Regions from separate parts of the Duganella sp. Root198D2 genome, predicted to be linked through region 1. Evidence: predicted binding sites of a transcription regulator. Region 1 holds the regulator's gene; each other region holds the start of a gene.

Evidence for each region. The regulator FNR, encoded in region 1, switches genes on or off when oxygen is low (the NO sensors DNR and NnrR bind a similar motif). The targets are predictions, from matches to a motif close to TTGATNNNNATCAA.
Region 2: a site for FNR is predicted at 2,629-2,642, ahead of paaX (phenylacetic acid degradation operon negative regulatory protein PaaX). Genes of this name have one in related genera too.
Region 3: a site for FNR is predicted at 2,579-2,592, ahead of ASE26_RS11100 (universal stress protein). Genes of this name have one in related genera too.
Region 4: a site for FNR is predicted at 2,621-2,634, ahead of ASE26_RS01390 (universal stress protein). Genes of this name have one in related genera too.

What each region holds. Positions count from the first base shown of each region.
Region 1 is NZ_LMIC01000013.1:14,741-19,748, forward strand. Features, by position in the region: gene ASE26_RS14695 (PAS domain S-box protein) at 1-9, shown strand, start outside; gene ASE26_RS14700 (response regulator) at 6-419, shown strand; gene ASE26_RS14705 (response regulator) at 416-1,519, shown strand; gene ASE26_RS14710 (response regulator transcription factor) at 1,512-2,147, shown strand; gene fnr (fumarate/nitrate reduction transcriptional regulator Fnr) at 2,249-3,022, shown strand; gene ASE26_RS14720 (carboxymuconolactone decarboxylase family protein) at 3,309-3,680, opposite strand; gene ASE26_RS14725 (MerR family transcriptional regulator) at 3,634-4,083, opposite strand; gene ASE26_RS14730 (hypothetical protein) at 4,134-4,379, opposite strand; gene ASE26_RS14735 (DUF1854 domain-containing protein) at 4,452-4,916, opposite strand; gene ASE26_RS14740 (ABC transporter ATP-binding protein) at 4,909-5,008, opposite strand, start outside.
Region 2 is NZ_LMIC01000048.1:291,119-296,126, reverse strand. Features, by position in the region: gene ASE26_RS25115 (helix-turn-helix transcriptional regulator) at 1-360, shown strand, start outside; gene ASE26_RS25110 (M14-type cytosolic carboxypeptidase) at 364-1,491, opposite strand; gene paaX (phenylacetic acid degradation operon negative regulatory protein PaaX) at 1,683-2,606, opposite strand; gene paaA (1,2-phenylacetyl-CoA epoxidase subunit PaaA) at 2,729-3,718, shown strand; gene paaB (1,2-phenylacetyl-CoA epoxidase subunit PaaB) at 3,730-4,014, shown strand; gene paaC (1,2-phenylacetyl-CoA epoxidase subunit PaaC) at 4,025-4,777, shown strand; gene paaD (1,2-phenylacetyl-CoA epoxidase subunit PaaD) at 4,777-5,008, shown strand, end outside.
Region 3 is NZ_LMIC01000010.1:26,249-31,256, reverse strand. Features, by position in the region: gene ASE26_RS11110 (Lrp/AsnC family transcriptional regulator) at 1-494, opposite strand, end outside; gene hppD (4-hydroxyphenylpyruvate dioxygenase) at 617-1,684, shown strand; gene ASE26_RS11100 (universal stress protein) at 1,685-2,521, opposite strand; gene ASE26_RS11095 (ABC transporter substrate-binding protein) at 2,657-3,340, shown strand; gene ASE26_RS11090 (hypothetical protein) at 3,359-3,679, shown strand; gene ASE26_RS11085 (TolC family protein) at 3,734-4,963, shown strand; gene ASE26_RS11080 (efflux RND transporter periplasmic adaptor subunit) at 4,960-5,008, shown strand, end outside.
Region 4 is NZ_LMIC01000001.1:291,890-296,897, forward strand. Features, by position in the region: gene hemP (hemin uptake protein HemP) at 72-269, opposite strand; gene ASE26_RS01380 (Crp/Fnr family transcriptional regulator) at 398-1,210, opposite strand; gene ASE26_RS01385 (response regulator transcription factor) at 1,347-1,991, opposite strand; gene ASE26_RS01390 (universal stress protein) at 2,069-2,536, opposite strand; gene ASE26_RS01395 (protein phosphatase CheZ) at 2,879-3,724, shown strand; gene ASE26_RS01400 (chemotaxis protein CheA) at 3,724-5,008, shown strand, end outside.

The DNA.
Region 1 (5,008 bases):
AACGCATGAATAATACGAGCAAGCCAATCCTGCTGGTTGAAGACGACCAGGTCGACGTGATGACCATCCTGCGCGCGCTGAAGGAAGTCCATGTGGGCAACCGTGTCGAGGCGATGGAAAACGGCGAGGCTGCGCTGGAATACCTGCGCGATCCGGCCAGCGAACAGCCCTGCATCATCCTGCTGGACCTGAACATGCCGATCATGAACGGAATCGAGTTCCTGCAGAACGTCAAGCAGGACCCGCTGCTGCGCCGTATCCCGGTGATCGTCCTGACCACGTCGGAAGAGCAGCAGGACAAGATGCGCAGCTTCGACCTGGGCGTGGCGGGCTATATGACCAAGCCGGTTGATTACCGCCAGTTTGTCGAAGTGGTGCGTTCGATTAACCTGTACTGGACCATCAGCGAGCTGCCATGAACATGGTAAGGGTCCTTATCGTCGAAGACGATATCGTCGACCGAATCGCCTGCCGCCGCGCTTTCGCGCAGGCGCCGGGCTTCAATTGCGAACTGCTTGAAGCGGAAAGCGGCCAGGAAGGGCTGGACATCGCCTTGCGCGAAGGGCCCGACTGCATCCTGCTCGATTACCATTTGCCGGACCTGACCGGGCTGGAATTCCTGGCCCGCCTGGCGGCCGACCGCGGCGAGCCCCAGCCGAATATCCCGGTGATGATGCTGACCGGCGCCGACAGCGCCACCGTGGCGGCCGAAGCCATGCGCCGCGGCGCGCGCGACTACCTGGTCAAGGATAGCGACGGCCGTTACCTCGACTTCCTGGCCGGGGCCATCGAGCGCCTGCTGCGCGAACAGCGCCTGATCGACGAAAAGCAGACGGCCGAACAGGTGCTGCGCCAATCGCAGAAGGAGCTGCGCGAACTGGCGGCGTACCAGGAAAAGCTGAAGGAACACGAACGCACGCGAATCGCGCAGGAAATCCACGACGAGCTGGGCGGGCTGCTGACCGGCATCAAGGCGTATATCTCGGTCGCGATAGAACGCGGCGGAGAGCAATCGGACCCTTTGCTGAAGGATGCCGCCAAGCTGGCGCAGGATGCCATTGAAACCGTGCGTCGCGTGATCACCGACCTGCGCCCCAGCGTTCTGGACCAGTTGGGCATCTGGCCGGCGCTGGAATGGTACGCGGAACAGGTGGCGCAGCGCAGCGGCCTGCAATGCAGCTGCAATATCACGCCCGAGGCGCAGGCGCTCGAACTGGATGCGGAGCGCAGCACCATGCTGTTCCGCGTAGCGCAGGAAGCGCTGACCAATGTGGTGCGCCATGCCGAAGCAAGCGTGGCGCGCGTCATCGTCGATACCGACGGCGAGAACGTGGTGCTGCGGGTGGAAGACAACGGCAAGGGCATCGAGAGCGCCGGCTTGTCCGACCGCGAATCCTGGGGCCTGTTCGGCATGCACGAGCGCACGCGCCGCTTCGCCGGCGAATTGACTATCGGCGGCAAGGCCGGGCAGGGTACCACCCTGCAGCTGCGCCTGCCTTTGGAGGACAGGAATGGGTGACAAGATCACCGTTTTGCTGGTTGACGACCATGCGATCGCACGCAATGGCGTGCGCCTGATGCTGGGTACGGCGCCGGACATCAGCGTGGAAGGCGAAGCCGGCAATGCAGTGGAAGCGATGCAGCGCGTGGGTGAACGCAGTTTCGACGTGGCGCTGGTGGACATCAAGATGCCGGGCAAGAATGGCCTGGACCTGCTCAAAACGCTGCGCGGCGAATGCCCGCGCATGGCGGTGCTGGTCCTGAGCACCTATTCGGAGGAGATTTACGCGGTGCGGGCGCTGAAGTCGGGCGCTTCGGGCTACCTGACCAAGGATGCCCCGACCTCGACGCTGATCGAGGCGGTGCGCAAGGCGGCATCCGGCGGCAAACATGTCAGTCCGGCATTGCTTGAGAAATTGGCAACCCTGGTGGGCGGCGGCCCAAGCGGCGACCATGAGGAGCTGTCGAACCGCGAGCTGGAAGTTTTCAAGCTGATTGCCCAGGGCGAGTCGCTGGTGCGCATCGGGGAAAAACTACACCTCAGTCCTAACACCGTGACAACCTATCGCAGCCGCATCCTCGAGAAATTGGGCATGTCCAGCAATGCTGAGCTGACCCGCTATGCCCTCGAGCATGGCTTGATCTGATGCGCTGTAGGGGAAGCACTACGGCAACTACACAGGAAGCTTGATACCGGGAAATGGTGCGGGGCGCGATACTCCTTACATCGAAAACAAGGAGCAGCATCATGAGCCCGGTCATCCCAATCACCCCTGCAAACGCCACTAAAACTTGCGCACCTGCCGCAGCGAAATGCTCGCTGTGCAGCTTCAACCGACTCTGCCTGCCGCAAGGCCTGGCCGACGAAGATGTTGCCCGCCTTGACCAGATCATTTCCCGCCGCCGCCGCGTGAGCCGCGACGAGCCGCTGTACAAGACCGGCGACAGCTTCCACAGCCTGTATGCCGTGCGCTTCGGCCACTTCAAGACTGTGCAGGTGAACCAGCGCGGCGAGCAGACGATTGGCGGCTTCCATATGGCCGGCGACCTGCTGGGCATGGAGGCGATCGGCAATGGCCAGCATTCCTGTAACGCCGTGGCGCTGGAAGACAGCGAAGTCTGCGAGATCCCGTTCAACCGCCTGCAAGAGCTGGTAATGCAGATCCCTGGCCTGCTGCAGCAATTCCACCGCACCATGAGCCGCGAGATCCAGCGCGAACAATCGGTGATGCTGTTCCTGAGCCATATGCGCGCCGAACAGCGCCTTGCCATGTTCCTGTTGAACCTGGCCGGCCGCTACGCCCAGCGCGGCTACTCTTCGACCAGCTTCCAGCTGCGCATGTCGCGTGAAGACATCGGCGGCTACCTGGGCCTGACCGTGGAAAGCGTCAGCCGCCAGCTGGCGCGCCTGCGCCAGGACGGCTCCATTGTCCTGAGCAACCGCGACCTGCGCATTATCGACCGCGCCAAGCTGGAAAACATGTCTTCCGGCGGCATGGCGCAAGAACTCGCAGTCGCCTGATCCACGAACCGGTTGTATCACCTGTAGGGGGTGTATGGGGCAGCTTTCGCTGCCCCTTTTTTATAGTTCTTCCTGGATTTGCGTGACGAGCACCCTCGAGCCAGCGACCGCCGCGGAGCGGGTCTGACCCTTGGGTCAGACCCTGGTTTACCGGCGTGTGCTTTGTGCGTCGGATGGCAGAAGCTTGTCAGCGCCATGCGAGAAAATCCAACCCGGCAAACCAGGGTCAGACCCAAGGGTCTGACCCGCCTGCACCACCCGGACTGGCAAGCTTCAGCTTTGCTGACTACTGTGCAAAGACTTCCTTGGCGGCCATTAAGCCATTGAGGGCGGCCGGGAAACCGGCGTAGACCGCCATCTGCATGATGGTCTCCACGATTTCTTCGCGGCTTACGCCGACGTTCAGCGCGGCGCGGATATGGACCTTGAGCTGGGGCGCGGCGTTGCCCATGGCCGTCAGTGCCGCCAGCACGGCGATTTCGCGCGATTTCAGGTCGAGGCCAGGGCGTGAATAGATGTCTCCAAACGGGAATTCGATCAGGTAGCGAGCGAAGTCCGGGGCAATATCCTGCAGGCTTTGCACCACGCGGTCGCCGGCCTGGCCGTCGACTTCATGCAGTTTTGCGAGCCCGCGCTCGTAGCGGCTTTCGGTGTTCATTGGCATGTCCTCCATCAGTGGTTGGATGCGACGCCAGGGACTGCTCCAGGGTGCGGTAATACGCGATCTTGGCCTGCAATGATGCAGCGGATTGTTGCATCGCCTCGATCTCGGCGAGAACGTCCTGCAGGTGTGCCTCCAGCATCCGGCGCCGTTGCGGCACCGTCGAGTCCCCAGCGCCGCGAAGGGTGGCGAACGACTGCATCTTGCCAATTGGCATATGGGTCGTGCGCAAACGCAGCAGGAATTCGATCCAGGCGAGGTCCGATGCCGCATAGCGACGCTGGCCGCCCGCTGCACGGTGGACCGGGGCAATCAGCCCGATGCGCTCGTAGTAGCGGAGGGTGTAGGCCGTGAGGCCGGTGCGTTTGGCGACTTCATCAATGCTCAGGTGCGATTCCATGGGGTGATCGTAGAAGTTAGAGCGCGCTCCAAGTCAAGCACTTTATTACTCTAAGCGCGATACCGCAACTGCCAGCGCCAGGTCCATGGTGTTGATGTGCGCTTCGATCCAGTCCGGCAAGGTGCGGATGATGTCGCGGGTGCTTGCTTCTTCATTGTCAGTTCACGGCACGCTTGGTCGAAGGCAGGCCGCGGCAGGCCCGCCATTGCATCGAGCATGTCGAAGACAATGCGGTGCGACTGGTCGAGAACCGGGATGCCCAGTGCGAGGTCGGGGCCGAAGACGACGGAATCCATGGGGTTCTCCAGTAGGGTCGAACCGCAATTGTGCCGCCTGGCAACAGGCGGGCACATGATCCAGGTCAACTCTTACAGGAAGCGGTCCAGGATCTTCTTGCTGTGCTTATCCAGGGCGAACTGGTCGCGGATCAGGAAGTGGATGCCATGGCTGTCCGACACCAGGAGCGAAACGCTGCCGATGCGGCGGATGTCTTCCTCGCCGCGCAGCACGAAGCTTGTTGCGCCGCGGTCGGTGTCGACGCTCCAGGTGGAAGGGCAGGCAAAGCTGCCCACGTCCACGATCCGCTTAATCTCCGGCATGAATTCGCGGCCGGCCAGCTCTTCGCGCACGATGTCGGCCACTGCGGGCGACAGGTCGGAAATGCGATCCAGCCAGGCCACTTCCTTGCCGTCGATATTCACCAGCGACAGGCCTTCTTCCGGTGCCTGGATGGGAAACGCACGGACCGGCGACACGCCTTCATGCAATACGCCGTTGGCGTCGATCAGGTTCAGCTTGCCGAAGCTGTCCCGGCTCAAAGTAAAATTAATCATCTTCACGGCTCTTTGCTTTGTCATCCATGTCGGTATCGACGTTACGTGCCTGCGCCTGGTAGAGGCGGTAGTAGGCGCCTTCCCTGGCCATC
Region 2 (5,008 bases), on a different contig from region 1:
CTGGACAAGATCGGCTTCCTGATGCTGAAGCCGAACAACAAGGTCAAGCTGCTGGTGTCGCGCACCTTCAGCTGGCTGCCGAATGGCCCGATCCAGGGCTTCTTCCGCGACGAGGCGTACAGCGACTATTTCGACAGCCGCTTCGACGGCCATCATGAGGTGCAGCGGCTGGTGAGCGTGATGCTGTCGCAGCAATCGACGCGTCTCTTGCTGGATCGTTTGAAGCAGGTGGCAGACGAATTCTCGCTGCAGCACCAGGATGATGCGCGGCTGCCGTGGGAACAGCGCCGCGCCGTGACCATCATGCTGGCAGCACGCCCGTGGATACCGAAGGCATTCCGGGCGCTGCTGCGCGGATAAGGATTAGAAGTTGCGCAGGGTGCGCAGCACCGGCTGCAGCACGTCCGCACCCAGCTTGGCGGAACGGGCGCCGTTCCAGCCAACCAGTTCGTCCGGATCGTTGGCATTGTCCTTGAACGGCAGTTCCAGGGTCAGCGACAGGCAGCCGAACAGGTGGGAGATGTGCGGCGAACCCATGGTCAGCACTTCCGGAGTGTATGGCGAGTCAGGATAGCCATGCTCGGACTGGAAGTCCGGCGACGCCAGCTTGAAGTCGGCGATGAACTTGTCCTGCGCGGCCTTGTGCTCCTTGGTGAAAGTCGGCAGGGCGTCGCTGCCGGCCACGAAGACGTAAGGCAGGCCTTCGTCGCCGTGCACGTCCAGGAACAGGTCGCAGCCGATTTCCTTCATCTTCTCGCGGACCAGGAAGACTTCCGGCGAACGTTCCATGGTCGGCTCGTTCCACTCGCGGTTCAGGTTCGCGCCGGCAGCGTTGGTGCGCAGGTTGCCGCGCACGGAGCCGTCCGGGTTCATGTTCGGCACGATGTAGAAGCAGGCATCCTGCAGGCACTGGCGGGCGTACGGGTTGGACGCGTCGAGCAGGGCTTCGACCATCCCTTCCACAAACCATTCAGCCATGGTCTCGCCCGGGTGCTGGCGCGCGATGACCCACACCTTTTTCTCGGCTTGCTGGTCGCCGATGACCAGCATGTTCATGTCGCGGCCTTCGACCGAGCTGCCCAGGTCGACCAGTTCGGCCAGCGGGTGCATTTGTGCGGAATCCAGCAGGGACAGGTGGCGCTCCCACGAATACGGCTCGAAGTAGGCGTAGTAGACCGAGTCATGTTCCGGCGCGTGCTCGATGGTCATCACTTCGCCATCGAAGGAGGTCGGGACGCGGAACCAGTGATCACGGTCGTAAGAAGCTACAGCGTTGTAGCCCTTCCAGCCCTCAGCATAAGCAGCCTTGCCAGCGTTCAGGAAACGGATGGACAGCGGCACCGCCTGCGCGCCCTGCACACGGAAATAGAACCACTGGATGATATCCGCGTGGGAGTCCTTGCGGATATTGACGTCGATGTCGCCAGCGGTGGTAACGCTGACCACATCGATGGCGCCGGCATCGAACTGGCTGCTGATCTTGATAGACATTGTGTGTCCTGTCGGAAATGAAGCGCTACGCGCGAAGCCCGACATGATACACCAGCCCCTACAGCCGCGCCCGTGTCACACCATGGGGTCACACCCTAAGTGTGACACGAGCGCGACCGTGACTGCGGATGTGTCCGTGTCACACCTGGGGTGTGACCCCAAGGTGACCCCAAGGTGTGACACGGGCTCTGCTATAGGCTGCCGAAGCGTTGGTGGAAGCTGGTTTCGGGTTGCGGGGCGCTGGGGTCTTCGCGGCGCAGGGCGGTGAGGATGTGCTGTTCGGCGGGGATTGTGAGCTGGCGGTAGAGCTGGCTGGCCAAGTCGTAGGCGCGGGCGCCGGGCCAGGGCTCGGGCAACAGTTCGATCGGCAGCTGCGGGTCGTGCAGTTGCACGCGGCGGTAGGCGTGGATCAGCAGGGTGCGCAGCACGAATGCTTGCTCGGGGTCGATCTCGCCTGCCTCGGCCAGCAGGCCAGGCAGGGCGCCGAAGGCGGCCACGAACTTCTGGTAGCCGGCGGCCACCTCGCTCAGGTCCCAGCCCTCTGCCACCATCTCGCCCAGCGGCCGTGCGTGCAGGCCGGGTACTTCGCTGGCCTGCACCACATACACTTTTTGCAGCAGGCCGAGGCGCGACAGCAGCGCTTCCAGTGCTTCCATATCGCCGGCGGGGTGGCCCGCAATGCCAGGGGCAATCACGCTGTAGCCTTCCCACAGCAGCTCCTTGCGCAACTGGCTGCGCGCGGGGGCATCGAGGCCGTCGGCGGCCAGCACCAGGGTCCACTGGCCGTTCCAGTGCACGTTCAGCGGCGCGTAGATGCGACGGAAGGCGCGGCTGAAGCGGCGCATGGCGTCGGGCGTGATCGCGTAGCTGCTGCGGCGGCCGTCGCGCTGGGCGCCCAGCCAGCCTTCCTGCGCCAGGCGGAAAACGGAGGTGCGCAGCAGGCGGTCATTGACGCCAAAGGGAGCCAGCAATTCGATCAGGCTGCCAGTCCACACCATGCCGCCATGCGGGACGATGGCGTCGCCGAAGATGGTCATCACCAGCGATTTGGAGCGCGGCGGGTCGCTGGCCAGGATTTCTTCAATCCAGCCATTGATTTTCTGGTTTTTTTGCATAGACCGAGTTTATACCCTGTCATTGATCTGGATACAGATTTTTTAAATGACACATAAAATTCGTTTGCAAAGCAGTTTTTGTATCGTATTATGAGTCTATCCCGAACCAGGAGGCCCTGCTTATGTACGCACAAATGGTGGAAACTGGCCTGAAAAAGGTCCAGACCGCAGAAGATATGGACGCGCAGGAGCGCGAATTCCAGGCGCGCATCGACGCCGGCATCAAGATCGAGCCTAAGGATTGGATGCCGGAGGCTTACCGCAAGACCTTGATCCGCCAGATTTCCCAGCACGCCCACTCTGAAATCGTCGGTCAGTTGCCTGAAGGTAACTGGGTGACCCGTGCGCCGACGCTGAAGCGCAAATCGATCCTGCTGGCCAAGATCCAGGACGAAGCGGGCCATGGCCTCTACCTGTACAGCGCGGCCGAAACCCTGGGCGTATCGCGTGACGAACTGCTGGCGGCCCTGCACAGCGGCAAAGCAAAGTACTCGTCCATCTTCAACTACCCGACCCTGAGCTGGGCCGACATGGGCGCCATCGGCTGGCTGGTGGATGGCTCGGCCATCATCAACCAGATCCCGCTGTGCCGCTGCTCGTACGGCCCGTACTCGCGCGCCATGATCCGCGTCTGCAAGGAGGAGTCCTTTCACGCGCGCCAGGGCTACGACATCATGATGTCGCTGGCTAAAGGCACGCCGGAACAGAAGGCGATGGCGCAGGATGCGCTGAACCGCTGGTGGTGGCCGTCGCTGATGATGTTCGGCCCGTCCGACGCTGCTTCCGTCAACAGCGCGCAATCGAGCGCGTGGCGCATCAAGCTGTTCTCCAACGATGAACTGCGCCAGCGCATGGTCGACCAGACCGTGCCGCAGGCCGAGTTCCTGGGCCTGACGGTGCCCGACCCGGACCTGAAGTGGAACGAGGAGCGCGGCTCCTACGATTTCGGCGAAATCGATTGGGATGAATTCCACCAGGTCTTGAAGGGCAACGGCCCTTGCAACCGCGAGCGCCTGCGCACCCGCGTCAAAGCCTACGATGATGGCGAGTGGTTCCGCGACGCGCTGGTTGCCTACGCCGACAAACACAATAAGGAGCAGGCTGCGGCCTGAGAGGAGACAAGATGAGCAAAGAATGGCCACTGTGGGAAGTCTTCATTCGCAGCCAGCATGGCCTGGCGCACAAGCATGTGGGCAGCCTGCATGCTCCGGATGCGGAGATGGCAATCAACAACGCGCGCGATGTCTACACGCGCCGCAATGAAGGCGTCAGCATCTGGGTGGTGCGCGCCGCCGATATCGTCGCCAGCGCGCCGGCCGACAAGGGCCCGCTGTTCGAGCCATCCAACAGCAAGGTGTATCGCCACCCGACCTTCTTCCCGATGCCGGAAGAAGTGAAGAACCTGTAAGGCTCCCGACATGGATAACAAGGTCAATTACCTGCTGCGCCTGGGCGATAACGCCATGGTGCTGAGCCAGCGCCTGTGCGAATTGTGCGGCAAGGGTCCGGCGCTGGAAGAGGATATGGCGCTGTCGAATGTGTCGCTGGACCTGCTGGGCCAGACCCGCATGTGGTACACCTACGCCTCCGAACTGGAGGGCGCTGGCCGCGACGAGGACAAGCTGGCTTACCTGCGCGATGCGCAAGACTACAAGAACGTGCTGCTGGTTGAACAGCCGAACGGCAACTACGCCCACACTCTGGTGCGCCAGTTCTTCTTCGATACCTGGCATTACTTCCTGATCGGGGCGCTGACCAAGTGCAGCGATGCGCGCATTGCGGAAATCGCCGAAAAATCGCTGAAGGAGGTGACCTATCACCTGCGCCGCAGCGGCGACCTGATTGTGCGCTTGGGCGACGGCACCGATGTCTCGCATCAGTTCACGCAGACTGCCGTCGATGAACTGTGGATGTATAGCGGCGAGGTATTCAACTACGACGCGGTGGATGAGGCCATGGTGGCGGAAGGCGTTGCGCCAGCGGCGTCGATGCTGCGCGAACAGTGGCTGTCGCACGTGTCCGATATCCTCGGCGAAGCGACGCTCACCATGCCGCCAGCCGATGCGTGGATGCAGAAAGGCGGCAAGCAAGGCCGCCACTCCGAGCACCTGGGCTACTTGTTGGCCGAGATGCAGTTCCTGCAGCGCGCTTACCCTGGTTCGGAGTGGTGATGGACGCAGCGCGTGTCTGGTCGTTGCTGGAGCAGGTCTCCGATCCGGAAATCCCTGTGATCTCCGTGGTCGATCTTGGCATCGTGCGCGATGTCCAGGTTACCGGGACATCGTCTTGCGCGGTCACGATCACGCCGACGTATTCCGGCTGCCCGGCCATGCAAGTCATCGCCGATGCGGTACAAGGCGCGCTGCACGATGCGGGTATCAGGCAGGTCGACATCATCACCC
Region 3 (5,008 bases), on a different contig from region 1:
TGTTTGCGCGGGTTCGGCCGCACGATGTGCTCAAGCGGCAGCACGGTGGATTGCTTGACCTTCTTCAGTGCGATATTCGACTTGACGTTCACCACGCCGGGCAGCAGCAGGATCTCCTTCATCATCAGGTCGGCGAACGAGGCCAGGTCGTGCGACACCACGCGCGCCACATAGTCCGCTTCTCCGGTCACGGAAAAGCACTCCATCACTTCCGGCACGTCGCGGATCGCCTTTTCGAAGGCGTCGCCGCGCTTTTCGCCATGGCGGTCGAGCGTGATATGGACGAAGGCCATCACGTCCAGCCCTACGGTGGACGGCTCCAGCACGGCCGCGTAGTGGTCGATGATGCCGGCTTCGCGCAGGCGCTGCACGCGCCGCCCCACCTGCGAGACTGACAAATGCAGCACTTCAGCCAGGGCGGCGTTGGTCGCTTCTCCATTGCGCTGAAGCTCGTTCAGCAGCGAGAGGTCGTGGCGGTCGACGGTAATCATCATCAGGTCCTTGTGTCATGCGCAAAATGCGCATAATTGAGTGCGCTTTCCGTGCAGGATGCGCAAAAAATCCAGAATCAGTGCGTAGTATATCCGTTATCTACACACATTTCCGGAGACAGTAAATGACCGATTCCCTGTGGGAGAACCCGATGGGCACCGACGGCTTCGAATTCATCGAATACGCGGCGCCGGACCCAGTCGCAATGGGCAAGACCTTCGAAGCGATGGGCTTTACCGCCGTCGCCCGCCATCGCAGCAAGGATGTGACCCTGTACCGCCAGGGCGATGTCAATTTCCTGCTGAACGCGGAAAAAGATTCGTTCGCGCAGCGCTTCGCCGAACTGCACGGCCCTTCGGTGTGCGCCATCGGCTTCCGCGTGAAGGACGCGGCTTATGCGTACAAGCGCGCGCTGCGCCTTGGCGCCTGGGGCTTCGAAAGCAAGGCGGGCCCGATGGAGCTGAACCTGCCGGCCATCAAAGGCATCGGCGATTCGCTGATCTACCTGGTGGACCGCTGGCCGGGCAACGGCAATATCAGCATCTACGATGTGGACTTCGAGCCGATTCCAGGCGTCGACCAGAACCCGAAAGGCCATGGCCTGACCTATATCGACCACCTGACCCACAACGTGCACCGCGGCCGCATGGGCGAGTGGGCCGAATTCTACGAGCGCCTGTTCAACTTCCGCGAAGTGCGCTATTTCGACATCGAAGGCCAGGTGACCGGCGTCAAGTCGAAGGCCATGACCAGCCCTTGCGGCAAGCTGCGCATTCCGATCAACGAAGAAGGCACCGACCGCGCCGGCCAGATCCAGGAGTACCTCGATGCGTATCGCGGCGAAGGCATCCAGCACATCGCCATGGGCAGCGACAACCTGTACGCGACCGTGGACAGCCTGCGCGGCGCCGGCGTGAAGCTGCTCGACACCATCGACACCTACTACGAGCTGGTCGACCGCCGCATTCCCGGCCATGGCGAGCAGTTGCAGGCCCTGCGCGAGCGCAAGATCCTGATCGACGGCAAGCCGGGCGACCTGTTGTTGCAGATCTTCTCCGAAAACCAGCTGGGCCCGGTGTTCTTCGAGTTCATCCAGCGCAAGGGCAACCAGGGCTTCGGCGAAGGCAACTTCAAGGCCCTGTTCGAGTCGATTGAACTGGACCAGATGCGCCGCGGCGTGCTGACCGCCTGATTAGTGCGCCATCAATACTGGCAGCGTTGCCGTTGCCAGTATGCTGCGCGTGGCGCCGCCCAGCATCATTTCGCGAAAGCGGCTATGGCCGTAGGCGCCCATGACCAGCAGGTCGACATTGAAGTCGGCCGCCAGCGACAGGATAGCCTTGCCGGGATCGACCGGTTCCGGCCTGCGCAGGACCTCCACCTTCACGCCGTGCCGCGCCAGGTACAGGGCGATATCGGCGCCGGGCGACTCGCCCAGGGTGTCCGCGCTGCTTCCCAGCACCGCCAGCGTTACCTGTTCGGCGCCGCGCAGCAAGGGCAGGGCGGCGGTTACTGCCTTCGCCGCTTCCATGCTGCCGTTCCAGGCCACCATCACACGCTTGCCGATGGTCGGGAAGCGGCCGGCGCGTGGCACCAGCAGCACCGGGCGGCCGCAATTCAATAGCACGTAGTCCGGCAAGTCGGGCAGCAGGCTGCCTTCATCGCTGTCCGAGGCGGCAGCCTGTCCCAGTACGACCAGGTCTGCGTAGCGCGCTTGCATGCACAGGCCCGCATATTCATCGTCATTGCTGCTGCGCGCTTCGTAAGAGGGGACGCCAAGGCGCTCCGCCAGGCCTTTGAACTGATCCAGCGCAACTTGCACACGTTCTTCGGCGCGCTGCAGGTAGTCGGCCAGGAACACGCCGCTGCCTTCATAGCTGCGGCCGGCCAGCATGGAGCGCGGCATACCGGTCATCGCGGCGCCGACCAGGTGGGCTTCTTCGCGGGCGGCGATGGCCGCTGCCAACGCGATGCGGGCTTCGGCATTGGCCGCGCGGTCGGCATGGACTACGATGGTGCGATAAGACATGATGTCCTCCTGTGTTGATGTTGGCACAAGTTTGCGCCCGGTTGCCGCACACGATCCATGACTTGGGTCAAGCTCGTCTGATATCATGCCAATATGTTACGTTCTCGTCTTGCGCCACTGTGTCTGCTGCTTGCCTTGAGCCCTGCAGCAGTTGCCGGCCAGGGTGAGATGGTCTTCATCGCGGCGACCAATCACAATATGCCCCTGTCCCGTTTCCAGGACGGGGACCTGGCCGATGGCCTGCTCAAGGACCTGGGCGACAGCATTGCGCAGCGAATGGGGCTGCAGGCCCGCTATCTCAGCGTTCCGGCCAAGCGCGTCTCCGAATACCTGGTGAGCGGCCGTGCCGATGGCGTTTGCTATGTGCTGCCGCGCTGGCTGCCCGGCCCATTCAACTGGAGCCAGCCCTTGATGCCCGATTCGGGCGTGCTGGTTTCACGACCCGAAGCTCCTCCGGTCCGGGCCCTGTCCGACCTGGCGAACAAACCGGTGGGCACGGTGCTTGGATATTCGTACTCGATGATCGATGCGGCGCTGGGCCGTGCTTTTGTGCGCGAAGATGCGCCTTCGATGGAACTGAATATCTCGAAAATCCAGCATGGGCGCATGCAATACGCAATCATGGGACGCATGACGGCCGAATACCTGATGCACTCCGAGCCGCAGCACAAGCTGCGCATCGATTTTGAGTTCGACCCGTTCAAGGCGCAGTGCGCGTTTTCGCAGAAATCCGCGATCCCTTTCCGCGAGGTCCAGCGTGCCATCGGCAGCCTGGTTTCCGATGGCACCGTCGACCGGCTGCTGCACCGCTATCGATAATTGCTATAATTCGGCTTCATGAATATCCGGCGCGTCCTCGTTATCCTGCTGTTGTTAGTGCTGCCGCTCCAGGCGACCCTGGCGGCAACGGATAGCTGCTGCCTGAAAATCAAGGTGTCGCAGCTCGACGAACATGTTGCCGCCGCGGCCGATGCGCAGGGTACGGACAGTGCCTGCTGCACGCAGTGCGACTTCTGCCACCATTCCCACGCGCCGTTTGTTGCCAACCTGGCCGACATGCGCCAGCAAGTCGAGTCGATTGCCCCGATGGCTTCAACTGAGCCCCCTATCTATTCCTTCATTCCGGACATTCCTCCGCGTCCCGACAGGCTCCGCTGATTGATCCGGCTGCCGCATGCAGCCGTTCCCCATCAATCATCAAGGAGCAAAATTGTGAAAGCTATTTGCGTGCCTTTGCTGGCGGCCATTTGCCTGGCCCCGGCATGGGCGCAACCATCATTGACGCTTGCCGAAGCACTGGAACGTGCGCGGCAAAGCAATCCCGAGCTGCAAGCGCTGGGACTGGAAGTTTCTGCCGTCGACGCAGCCGGACGCCAGGCGTCGCTGTTGCCCAATCCTTCGCTGGACTACCTGCGCGAAGGGAAAACCAGCGAAGGCGGATCTTCGACCGTCCAGCTATCGATCCCGCTTGAACTGGGCGGCAAGCGCGCCGCGCGCATGGCGGCGGCGCAGGCCGGCAGCCGTGCGGCGACTCTGGACCTGGCCGTTGGCCGGGCGCGGATCGAGGCGGAAGTTGTCGCCGCCTACCATCAAACTTATCTCGCCCAGCAGCATCTCGCCCTGGCGGCGCAGGTCAGTGAAAGCGGACGCCGTTCCAGCGACGCGGCGGCACGGCGCGTATTGGCGGGCAAAGTCTCCCCAGTCGAAGAGGCGCGGGCGCGGGTGGCGGAAGCGAACTGGCGCATGGAAGGCGTGACCGCCCAGCGTGAATTGGACGAAGCACGCATCAAGCTGGCCAGCCTGCTTGGCAACACGGGCAGCGAAATCGGGGCGCTGGCCGCGCCCGCAACGCCGGCCGAAGCCGGCCCGCACGGCGCGCAGCTTGAAGACCTGATCGCTTCCGCCCCTGCAATCGAGCGGGCCGTCGCGGAAGTCGACGCAGGCGCGGCATCACTGCGCATGGAGCGCGCCGCCCGCATGCCCGATGTTGCGCTGATCGTCGGCAGCAAGCGCAGCGAGGGACCCGAGCGCGATCGCGTGCGGCAGAACATCATCGGCTTGTCCGTACCGCTGCCGCTTTTCAACCGCAACCAGGGTGCGATCCTGGCAGCCGAGCGCCGCACTGACAAGGCCCGCTCGGAGCTGGAAGCCACTCGCCAGCGCGTTCGGGCGGAGGCGCTGCAGGCCCATGCGCGCATGCAATCGGCCATGCAGCAGGAGCGCCTGGTGCGCGAGGACGTGCTGCCCGGCGCCCAATATGCAGCCGATGCGGCGATGAAAGGCTTTGAGGCCGGCAAATTCAATTACGTTGAAGTGCTTGATGCACAGCGTACCTGGGTGCAGGCGCAGGGCCAGCACCTGCGGGCTATTTCAGACTTCTACCGGGCCCGGGCCGACCTGGCAAAACTGGTTGGCAACCTGGACTCCAAGGATTCAAAATGAACAAGCGTCAGAAAATTACTATTGCGGCCATGGTGGCCGTTGCCG
Region 4 (5,008 bases), on a different contig from region 1:
ATTCACTCCAAAAGTTCAGGGGTGGCTGGCTGCCGGTGTGACGGCTGGCTGGCGATTGGGGAGGGTAAGCCTCAGGCAGTCAGGATCAGCTTGTTCAACTGCGTGATGCGAAGGCGGTAAATGCGGCCGGCATGTTCAATTTCGATTTCGCGCTGGTCTTCCATCAGGCCGGCGGTGGTAAAGCGGCGCAGGGGCTGGGGCGGCTGCTGCACGGCGGGAACGGCAGCAGCCTTGGGTTTGGGGGCGTCGATCGTGGCAGAAGTTTGCATTGTTGTTTTTCCTCAGATAAGAATGATTCGCATTTGCATTATGCGCAGGTCCTCAATGCTTGTCAAATAAATTATTGAGAAAAAAAGAGGCCCGCCGAAGCGGGCCAAAGCTGGGTGAGTAGTACTCTTTACAAAGTCGCCAGCAGCGGCACGGCAGTTTCGCCGGCGGCGGCTTTGGCGCGCGACGGCAGCTTGCTGCGCGTGCGCGAGGGCGGCAGGCGACGCAGGGATTTCAGGGCGTCGACGTCCTTGATGCCGATGGTGCGCTGGTCCACGCTGATCAGCCCGATCTCATTGAAGGCTGACAGCGTGCGGCTGACCGTTTCCAGCGTTAATCCGAGGTAGCTGCCGATCTCGTGGCGCGTCATGCGCAAGTTGAACAGCTTGCTCGAATACCCCATCTGCGAAAACTTTTCCGACAGCGTGACCAGGAAGCGCGCCACCCGCGCCTCCGCGCTCAGGGCGCCGAGCATGCCGATCATGGCCTGTTCGCGCACCAGCTCGCGGCTCATCACGCCGTACATCAGGTTCTCCAGCTCCACGTGGGTGCGGCCCAGCGTGGCCAGCCTCTTGAACGGCAGCAGGATCAGGTCGCAGTCCGACAGCGCCACCGCCTCCGAGGAGTAGGTCTTGCTATGGATGCCATCCACGCCCATCAGGTCGCCCTTCATCGGGAAGGCCAGCACCTGTTCGTTGCCGAATTCGTCAATCAGCACCGTTTTCATGAAACCGGAGTTGACCACGTACAGCATGTCGAACGGCTGGCCAATCGTATGCACGCGCTGGCCGGTCTTGAACTGCACATGCTGGAACAGCAGCTCTTCGGAATTGAGCGATACCGGCGGCAAGTGCAGCAGCTCGCACACTTCTTTCAGGTTGGACCACAAACGGCCTTGCCGCTGCCGGCCGGCCTCATGGGACACGGGTTGCGTTGAGAGCATGCTGATCTCCTGGTTCCCAAACGGAATGGTTTCAGTATGCCAACGTGAATGTGGGAAAAATATCAGTCGTTGCTGAATATACCCGTAGGAGGGCAGAGGGGTAATGTAGGAATTATCCTAAAGTCAACCTTGTCAATCATGCTTTGAACGGCGTCAGCAGCTTGTGCGCTACTGCGTACTGGACCATTTCCGAGAGGGATGCCATGCCCATTTTTTGCATGATGCGGGTCTTGTGGGTGCTGACGGTTTTCACGCTCAAATGCAGCCCGTTGGCGATTTCGGTGATGGATTTTCCCGACACCAGCAGCGTAAACACTTCGAATTCGCGGTCGGAAAGCTGTTTGTGCAACAGCGTTTCGGCTGGCTGCATGATATTCAGCGCCAATTGCTCGGCCACTTCAGTGGAAATATAGGGACGGCCGGAGGCGACCTTGCGGATGGCGCCGACCAGCTGGGTACCGGCGCTTTCCTTGGTCAGGTAGCCTTGGGCGCCGGCGCGGATGGCGCGCACTGCGTACTGCTCCTCCTCATGCATGGTGAGGATCAGGATGGCCAGCTTGGGCGATTCGCTGCGGATCTGGCGGATCAGGTCGACGCCGCTGCGCCCGGGCATGGACAGGTCGAGCAGCAACAGGTCGAAGCCGCCCTGGCGAATGTGGTTGAGGACTTCGAAACCGTCGATGGCTTCGCCTACGATGTCGATGTCGGGAGCCCCGTCAAGAATGCGCTTGAGCCCTTCGCGCATGATGGTGTGGTCGTCGGCAATGACAATTCGAATCATAGTTCCTCAAAAAGTTAGCAATATTTGTCTTCGCGCTCCGGCCCGGCAGGCCGGAGCGCGTCGTAACGCCAGGCCGTTCAGGCCGGACGCGGGTCTTTGATCAGCCGGTGCACCAGCACCGGGATCTTGGTATGCGACAGCACTTTGTTGGTCACGCTGCCCAGCAGCAGGTGGCCCCAGCCGCTGCGGCCATGCGAGCCGATGAAGATCAGGTCGCAGCCGCACTGGTTGGCGACGTCGACGATCTTCACTGCAGCGCTTTCGGCAAAGGCGGTCATGCCCTCCGCCCGTACGCCCTTCCTGGCGCAGGACTCAAGGATAGACTGAACATGTTCATTGCCGGCGCGCTGCATTGCCGCCCGGTACTCCTCCTCGCTGGGGTAGCTGGGCGGAATGATCTCCACATAAATCGGGTACTGGTATTCCGGCGCCACGAACAATGCCAGCACTTCCGCGCCGAGCTGCTGGGCGAATTCGACCCCGGCACAGGCGGTCTTGCTGGAAACGGCCGAGCCGTCCGTCGTTATCAGGATTTTCCGGTACATATCTCAGCCTCCTTTAAGCGTTAAAAGAGCCAGTTCCTGCCTTCATTGTAGCCCCGTTTATCAGTATTGTTCTGCTGTAAAGAGTTGATAATTATCAAGAAACTGTCAGGGGGACATCGCAGATGGCGCAAATTCCCGTTATTTCATGGGCTTGCGGCGGGAATTTCACACACTCCGCAAATACAACAGTACACTTGGAGCGCGATTTGGCTTCACCTAAGAGATTGAATTGAGTGGGCTGCCCCTGTTACACTCGCGTGAGTGCCTTGTTTATTGCCGAGCGTCAAATGTGACACTTTTTTCGGCAGCGGGAACTTTGAAAATTATGGAGAAGCAGGAATTATGACCGACGCCGCTGATGATTTCGATGCATTATTTGAAGAAGTATCTGCGCAACGGGCGAATGCGCCTGCACCGGCTCCAGCTGCTGCTCCGGCGGCTGCGGCATCCGATTCGGGCGATTCGGATGACCTGGAAAGCCTGTTTGAATCCGTAGCCGCCTCGGGCAAAGCGCCGGCACCGGCCGCAGCGCTGGCGCCGGCACCAGCGCCTGCCGCAGCGGGCGAAGCGCCGGCAGAAGGCGGCGAGCATGCGGAAGGCATGTTCGAGCGCCTGGGCGGCATCGTGCGCCTGCTGCACGATTCGCTGCGCGAACTCGGTTACGACAAGGCCCTGACCGAAGCGTCGACCCAGATCGTGGACGCGCAAGACCGCCTCGAATACGTCGCTTCGCTGACCGAGCAGGCTGCCAACAAGGTGCTGAATACCCTGGACGACGGCATGCCGGCACAGGAGGTGCTGTCCAGGCAAGCCAAGGATATGGAAGAGCGCTGGGCGGACCTGTTTGCGGGCAAGCTGAGCATTGAGGACTTCAAGGCGCTGGCGGGCGATTCGCGCGCCTTTGCCACCAAGGTAGCGCAAGCAACGGAGGCGGAAAAAGCCCGCCTGCTGGAAATCATGATGGCCCAGGACTTCCAGGACATCACCGGCCAGCTGATCAAGAAGGTCGTTGCCATTACCAAGAAGGTCGAAACCGAATTGGCGCAGCTGTTGAAAGACAATGCGCCGGCTGAGGTGCGCGAGAAGATTGCGCAGAAAGAGGTGTCGCTGATGTCGGGTCCATCCGTTCCATCGGAAGCCCTGAATCAGGACAGCGTCGATGACCTGCTTGCCGACCTGGGGTTCTAATGGATGATATGCTCAAGGAGTTCGTTGTCGAGGCCATGGACCTGGCCGTCAACGTCGAAGAGCACCTGTTGCGCCTCGAACGTGACCCCGACAACAAGGAAACGCTGAACGCGGTTTTCCGTTCCTTCCACACCATCAAGGGTGGCGCCGGCTTCATGAACCTGGGCGCCATGGTCTCGGCATGCCATTTGACCGAGAACCTGTTTGATGCCCTGCGCACTGGCGCCGCGCCCGTTACCCCGCTGTCGATTGAAGCGGCGCTGCAGGCCTCGGGCTTCGTGGCCGACCAGCTGTCCGAACTGAATAACGGTACCGCGCCCGACGCGCTGGCGCCGATGCCGGCCGACCTGGAAGCGATCCTGAAGGAAGCCATCGAAGGCAAGAAGACTTCCAGCAAGCCGGCGGCCAAGCCTGCGCCCGCCGCTCCAGCGCCGGCTGCGGCGCCGGTCGCCGCAGCGCCACCTGCTGCCGGCGCCGCGCCATCGGCCGACGGCCTGGACTGGGAAGGCATGTACGAAGCGGTAGTGCCGCCTGGTACTTACGTGCGTCCCGCGGTGGATGCGCGCGCCGAAGGCGTGGCTGCGGCTCATGCTGCCGCCGAAGGTACTCCGGCGGCGGTGCATGCACCGGCCGCCGAGGCGAAAGAGCGCCCGGCCGCGGAAGCCAAGCCGGTCTCCGCACCGGCCAAGGAAGAATCGATCCGTATCGATGCCGTCAAGCTGGACGCGCTGCTGGAAGTGGCCGGTGAATCCGTGCAGGCTGCCAACCAGGCCGCGGTACTGCTGGAGCGCCTGCAGCAATTCAAGTTCGAAGGCCAGGCAGCGACGCTGATGTCGGCCCTGACCGAAACCCTGGAACGTGCTTCGCGCTATTCCACCGAACTGCAGCGCGCCACCCTGGCGACCCGCATGCAGCCGGTCGGCCGCCTGTTCCAGAAATTCCCGCGCCTGGTGCGCGAACTGGCGAAAGACCTGGGCAAGGAAGTCGAGCTGACCATCGAAGGCGCGGAAACCGAAGTTGACCGCGTGGTGGTGGACAGCCTGTACGACCCGCTGGTGCACATGCTGCGCAATGCGCTGGACCATGGCGTGGAAGGGCCGGAGGCCCGCATGGCCATCGGCAAGCCGCCTAAAGCCTATATTTCCCTGAAGGCGTGGCAGGAAGCCAACTCGGTCATGATCGTGCTGCAGGACGACGGCAAGGGCATGGACCCGGCAGCGCTGAAGCGCAAGGCCGGCGAGAAAGGCCTGATTTCGCCAAGCGCCAACCTGACCGACGACGAGT